Regions from separate parts of the Rhizobium sp. CFBP 13644 genome, predicted to be linked through region 1. Evidence: predicted binding sites of a transcription regulator. Region 1 holds the regulator's gene; each other region holds the start of a gene.
The links. The regulator LexA, encoded in region 1, represses DNA repair genes until DNA is damaged. The targets are predictions, from matches to a motif close to TGTTCNNNNTGTGTTCNG.
Positions count from the first base shown of each region.

Region 2: the regulator LexA is predicted to act here: its motif matches at 754-771, upstream of IFT53_RS04460 (DNA recombination protein RmuC).
Region 3: the regulator LexA is predicted to act here: its motif matches at 1,098-1,115, upstream of IFT53_RS02140 (PA0069 family radical SAM protein).

Region 1 covers NZ_JACYVF010000008.1:50,723-52,925, reverse strand. The annotation lists gene IFT53_RS18320 (glutathione S-transferase family protein) at 1-296, opposite strand, end outside; gene lexA (transcriptional repressor LexA) at 643-1,365, opposite strand; gene kdsA (3-deoxy-8-phosphooctulonate synthase) at 1,609-2,203, shown strand, end outside.
Region 2 covers NZ_JACYVF010000001.1:929,541-931,743, forward strand. The annotation lists gene fmt (methionyl-tRNA formyltransferase) at 1-88, opposite strand, end outside; gene def (peptide deformylase) at 140-652, opposite strand; gene IFT53_RS04460 (DNA recombination protein RmuC) at 797-1,999, shown strand; gene IFT53_RS04465 (ribokinase) at 2,061-2,203, shown strand, end outside.
Region 3 covers NZ_JACYVF010000001.1:443,957-446,159, forward strand. The annotation lists gene moaB (molybdenum cofactor biosynthesis protein B) at 1-451, shown strand, start outside; gene IFT53_RS02135 (glycosyl transferase) at 464-991, opposite strand; gene IFT53_RS02140 (PA0069 family radical SAM protein) at 1,176-2,203, shown strand, end outside.

The sequences.
Region 1 (2,203 bases):
GCATGCATTTCCGCAGCGGCAGAGCGAGACCAGGCCCGCGCCTTTGCATCCGCTGCCCATACGCCATCATGCTTTTCCGCAAGATATTCGGTGATGGCTAGCGATTCCCATACTGTCAGATCAACATCCACCAGGCAGGGAACTTTCGATGTCGGTGAAAACTCCGAAAACGCATGGTCCTTGTCATCGAAACGCATGAATCGCTCGGAAAATCCAATTCCGAGCGTGCGCATCAGCACCCAGATGCGCAGCGACCAAGACGAGTAATTCTTGTTGGCGATGAAAAGTTGATACATGGGCGGCGCTCCAGAAGGCAGCGATCAAAAAGAGAAAACTATCAGTAAACGAGAGAATTTCTTGCATAAAGCCATCCACAGCGATGGCATCATTCAAATTATTTGATGGCCGTCACCAACGTGGCGATCAATGCCGGGTCACAAGCACCGCCTTCAAACGCAACGGCGCATTTCCATGCCATAAGTATCTGCCGACATAACGGAAAATTCACTCAAAATCACACAATCGTAATGGAGTCGATACCCGGCTAACCAATTCTATCACCGCGCTGTGACTTGAGGTCCCGCGAGCGTCAACAGAGTTAAGACTGCGCCTGAAAAGCGAGGCAAGAGCCTGTCAGGCTGGTCAGTGATAACGCCTGATCAGACCAACTAGCTTTCCCTGAATCTTGACCCTGTCGGGTCCAAATATGCGGGTTTCATAAGCAGGGTTCGCAGCTTCAAGTGCGATAGACGCGCCGTTGCGACGGAAGCGCTTAAGCGTTGCCTCCTCTTCGTCCACCAGAGCCACGATGATATCACCGGGATTTGCGGTGCTGGTATCCTTGATAATGACGGTATCGCCGTCAAATATACCGGCTTCGATCATCGAATCGCCTTTAACCTCAAGCGCGTAATGCTCACCCGCACCCAGCATATCCATCGGCACGACCACATCATGAGTGTTGTTCTGAATGGCGGAGATTGGCACGCCCGCTGCAATGCGTCCCATGACCGGTACACTGACTGATTCGGAATTTCTGCTGTTGGAAGACGATGGCTGAGGCCGTTGCTCAACAGCTGCTGTTTTGCCGAGACTGCCTTCAATAACGCTTGGCGTGAAGCCGCGCTGTGGCTTTTCTGGGGGCGAATATGATTCGGGAAGCTTGATAACCTCAAGCGCACGCGCTCTGTTCGGTAGCCGGCGAATGAAACCACGCTCCTCCAAGGCTGTGATCAACCGATGGATGCCTGACTTTGAGGCAAGCTCGAGTGCATCCTTCATTTCATCGAAAGATGGTGGCACGCCGGACTCTTTCATTCTCTCATGAATGAATAGAAGCAGTTCCTGCTGTTTGCGCGTGAGCATGAAGAGACCCTTGACGATTCGAGGCGGAGATTCGGGAAACAAATACAGAACGAACACTATCTGTTCCATATGTGTTCTGCAATCCCTTAAAACTCAGTGAAAGTACAAACGAGTTTCAGCGATGCCCACAATCCCGCCGAATACGGTTCCTATACCGTGACTCGCTGTCGGCTTACTGCTACATGCGTTGCTAAGATCGGGCGCGATGCCCGTGCACTGTTTCATTTGTTCCAAGGGAAAACCATGAGTGCGACGAACAATCTGAAGGTCATTGCCGGCGAGGGTGCTGGAGCGGTCTCTTTCTCGAACACCGAACGATTTTCCCTGATTGCCGGTCCGTGTCAGATGGAAAGCCGCGACCATGCTTTCATGATTGCCGAAACGCTGGCCGAACTCTGCGGCAAGCTGGGAATCGGTCTGGTTTACAAATCATCCTACGACAAGGCCAATCGCACCTCGCTTTCGGGCCAGCGCGGCATTGGCATCGACAAGGCGCTTGAAGTTTTCGCAGAATTGAAGGCGCAGTTCGGATTTCCAGTCCTTTCGGACATTCACACCGAAGAGCAGTGCGTCATTGTTGCGCCCGTCATAGATATTCTGCAGATTCCGGCATTCCTCAGCCGTCAGACGGACCTACTAGTCGCTGCTGCCAAGACCGGCCGCGTCATCAATGTGAAGAAGGGCCAGTTTCTGGCACCCTGGGACATGAAAAACGTGCTGGCCAAGCTGAATGACAGCGGCAACCCCAATGTCCTGCTCTGCGAACGCGGCGCGTCTTTCGGTTACAATACATTGGTATCCGACATGCGGTCTTTGCCAATCATGGCATCGCTCGGTG
Region 2 (2,203 bases), on a different contig from region 1:
CGACGATCTCATGACCCGTATCGACAAGGGCACGCAAGGTGGGAACGGAAAAGTCCGGTGTACCCATGAAAATGATGCGAAGTGCCATGGATGCCCCCTGTCCCGCAGACGGACCCGTCGATCTGAAGAGATCGGCGGATCAGAATTTTGCGCGGGCCGCTTTAGTGAATTTCTTGATGACCATTTCCCGCTTCAATCGGGAAATGTGGTCGATGAACAGCACACCGTTCAGATGGTCGATTTCGTGTTGCAGACAGGTTGCCAGCAAACCGTCAGCCTCAAGCATCTGCTTTTTGCCATCGCGATCGATGTAGGCCAATGTCAGGGCTGCCGGACGCTCGACCTCTGCATAATAATCAGGGATCGAAAGACAGCCTTCCTCATAGGTCGAAACATCATCCGACACGGTGAGGATTTCAGGATTGATGAAAACGATTGGCTTGCGGTCTTCATCCTCACGCGAGATATCGATGACCAGCATGCGGCGCGGCACGCCGATCTGAATGGCAGCAAGGCCAATGCCCGGCGCATCATACATCGTTTCCAGCATGTCATCGGCCAGACGCGTGATCTCGGCATCCACCTGTTCGATGGGCTTGGATTGCTGGCGCAGCAAAGGATCAGGCAAAATAATAAGAGGTTTGATCGTCATGGCTTCCCCATAACGCATCTCTTCTTTCGAGGAAACAAAAAATAGAAGGCACCATTCACGGCACGAAAGCCGAAAAAGCGGACTCATTTGTGCCGTGGAAATGTTCATGCTTTGATCTGACGAATCACGGGAAATCTGTTAGATTTGCTTATGAACATTGATTTTAACGCACTTGGTACGACAGCTTTCAGTCTTGGTGGCAACGACATATCGGTTGGCGCACTGCTTTCCCTCATCCTTGTCGGGTGTCTTGTCGCGGCGATCCTTATCTTGCGAAGGCCGCCGGTGGTTGACCAGTCGCGGGATGAGATCACCGAGCTTTTAAGAACTCAGTCGGAACTGCATGGGCGCATTGCCGCGATGACGGAGAGCCTGAGCGCCCGTCAGAACGAAATGAGCCAGACGCTGAACGACCGTCTGGACGGCATGTCGCAGCGGATAGGCACCACCTTGACGGAGCAGACCCGCTCCACGCATGAAAATCTCAGCAAGTTGCAGGAAAGACTGGCGGTCATCGATGCCGCACAGGGCAATATTCAGGATCTGGCCAAGGATGTGATCGGCTTGCAGGCCATCCTCTCCAACAAGCAGACACGTGGCGCCTTCGGGCAGGCGCGCATGGAAGCACTGATTGCCGACGCCCTGCCCTCCGGCTCCTATAGCTTGCAGCCCACGCTTTCTAACGGATTTCGACCCGATTGCACGATCAGAATGCCGAACAATGCGCCTCCGCTGGTGATTGATGCGAAGTTTCCGCTCGAAGCCTGGAATGCGCTGAAAGCCGATGATGGGCCTGAGGCCAAGCGGGCCGCCACGCAGCAGTTTCGTCGGGACATGGAAGTGCATATTCGCGATGTGGCGGACAAATATCTGATCTCGGGTGAAACCCAGGACACCGCCTTTATCTTCGTGCCCTCGGAATCGATCTTTGCAGATATTCACCAGCATTTCGAAAATCTGGTCCAGCGCGCACACCGCTCCCGCGTGGTCATTGTTTCCCCGTCCCTCCTGATGCTGTCCGTGCAGGTCATCCAATCGGTGCTGAAGGATCAGCGTATGCGAGAACAGGCCCACCTCATTCAGGGTGAAGTGGCGCTGTTGATGGACGATGTACGGCGGCTGGATGAGAGGACGCGCAAATTGCAGTCGCATTTCGGACTGGTGCAAAAGGACGTGGACATGATGTTGACCTCGTCTGACAAGGTTCTGGCGCGCGGTGTCAAAATCGAGAGCCTGGATTTTGCGCCCTCACAAAAGGAAATCGCCCATCTCGAAGCCGAGCAACTGCGCCGCATTTCAGAGGTCCGCGCCGGCTCGCCTAAGCTGAGGGTGGTTGACGACGAGTGATACACCCGGCAAAGTCGCCGTCTGTTTCGACTTCGTTTTTACCCCCTTTGGAATGACCCGCATGATCACAGTTTTCGGCTCCATCAACATGGACCTCGTCGCCATATCCGACCGCCTGCCAAAGCCAGGCGAGACCGTGACCGGCAAATCCTTCTCGACCGCCGCCGGTGGCAAGGGAGCCAATCAGGCGCTGGCCGCCCGTCG
Region 3 (2,203 bases), on a different contig from region 1:
CGACACGCTGGCCGCCCGGATCGTCGATGCTGGCCACATGCTTGTGGACCGTGCCATTGTGCCGGATGACACGGTCGCCATTCTGGAGCAGGTTCGCAGCTGGACTCTGTCCGATGCGATTGATGTGGTGATTACCACCGGCGGCACTGGCTTTACCGGACGCGATGTTACCCCAGAAGCGCTGGAGCCCCTGTTTGAAAAGCGCATGGATGGATTTTCCGAGGTTTTCCACCGCATTTCCTATGACAAAATCGGCACATCCACCATACAGTCACGCGCAACAGCAGGGCTTGCCAATGCCACTTTCATTTTCGTCCTGCCGGGTTCTCCTGGTGCCTGCAAGGACGCATGGGATGGCATCTTGAAAGCACAGCTGGACTACCGCCACATGCCCTGCAATTTCGTGGAAATCATGCCGCGCCTTGACGAGCATTTGAAGCGCGGCGCTTAGAAAAAACGTCTGCTAGGACGCTCTGCGCAAAGCCCAGGCTGGAATGAGTTCTGCGCTCAGACGCCTCGCCTTCTGTCCCTTCAGGAAAATATCCAGTCCGATGCGACCCAGCCTTCCGCTGGATTGCGCCACCGCATCCGCCTTCCTCAGCAGCAGGCCGTACTCCAGCGGGCGGCTCCGGTGCGTCAGGCGTGATAGCAAGGATGGACGGTAATGGCGCGACGGCGCAAATCTTGCAGGGCGTGTGTTCAGCGCCGTATATTCCATGATGTCCTCAATCCAGCCGCTCTGTGGGCGGCCGCCCAGTTCCATCAGTAGTATCCATTCACCGCGCGCCGACGCTATGATCTGGCCCATATCCCAGTCTGTTTCAAACCGGCAACCTGCTGCCTCGGCCACGCGAGACGAGCCGTCCGTGGAGCCATGATCAAGGATGATCACGTCGCTCACCAGCCCCTCCACCGCACCGGAAACAAGCGTGGACAAGGTATGCGCAAGTTCCGGCTCCTGATCCCGGCATTCCATAATGACTGTCAGCATGTCTTAGGCAAGCTTGTAATCCCCAGCTTCGGAAACACGATCTGATTTCCTCGCCTGAATTTTTAACGCAAGGCAGAGCAAATTGCTATCGAGTCTTTCGGTATTTTGTTCTTGTCTTGTTCTCATTCCTGCTTTATGAATCGGGTCATCCACCAAGCCGGTTCACCCGGTCAGGAGTATCCAGATGAGACAACATGTGCTTTCGGGGCAGGCTGCTTTTCAGCCGGGCCATACGCCAGATATTGCCAATGCCCTGGCCGATGCATCGGGTCTACGGATCGAGATCGACCGTCGGCGCGGGCGTGGGGCGGGCATCAATCCGGGCGGACGTTTCGAGACCCTGCAGCACGAGGCCGTGGATGACGGCTGGCAGATCATCGAGGAATTGCCGGAGTTTCGCACTGAGGTTCAGATCGAAAAGCCACGCAGCATCATCACGCGCAATGATTCGCCTGACATTCCCTTTGATCGCTCCATCAATCCCTACAGGGGTTGTGAACATGGCTGCATCTACTGTTTCGCAAGACCTTCGCACAGCTATATGGGGCTGTCGGCAGGACTGGATTTCGAGGCGAAGCTGTTTGCCAAGCCGGACGCTGCGAAACTTCTGGAACGCGAGCTCGGCAAGCCGGGATACAAGGCACGGGTCATCGCCATTGGCACCAATACCGATCCTTACCAGCCGATCGAGCGGGAATGGCGCATCATGCGCCAGATCCTTGAAGTCCTGGCGAAAGCCGAGCATCCCGTTGCCATTGTCACCAAATCCGGGCTGATTACCCGTGACATTGATATTCTGGCACCAATGGCGGCCAAGGGTCTGGTGAAGGTGGGAATTTCCGTCACGACCCTCGACCGCAAGCTTGCTCGCAGCATGGAGCCACGCGCATCGACCCCCACCAAGCGGCTGGAGGCGATAAAGACACTGACGGAGGCTGGCATTCCCGTGGCTGTGATGATGGCACCTGTCATCCCTGCGCTGAACGACCATGAGATAGAACGCGTGCTGGAAGCTGGAAAGGCAGCTGGGGCAACGGAAGCATCCTATGTTCTCCTGCGCCTGCCGCTTGAGGTCAGCCCGCTGTTTCGCGAATGGCTGTTGAGAAACTATCCGCACCGCTATCAGCACGTCATGTCGCTGGTGCGCTCCATGCGGGACGGGAAGGATTACGATGCTGAATTTGGCAAGCGGATGAAGGGTGCAGGTCCTTA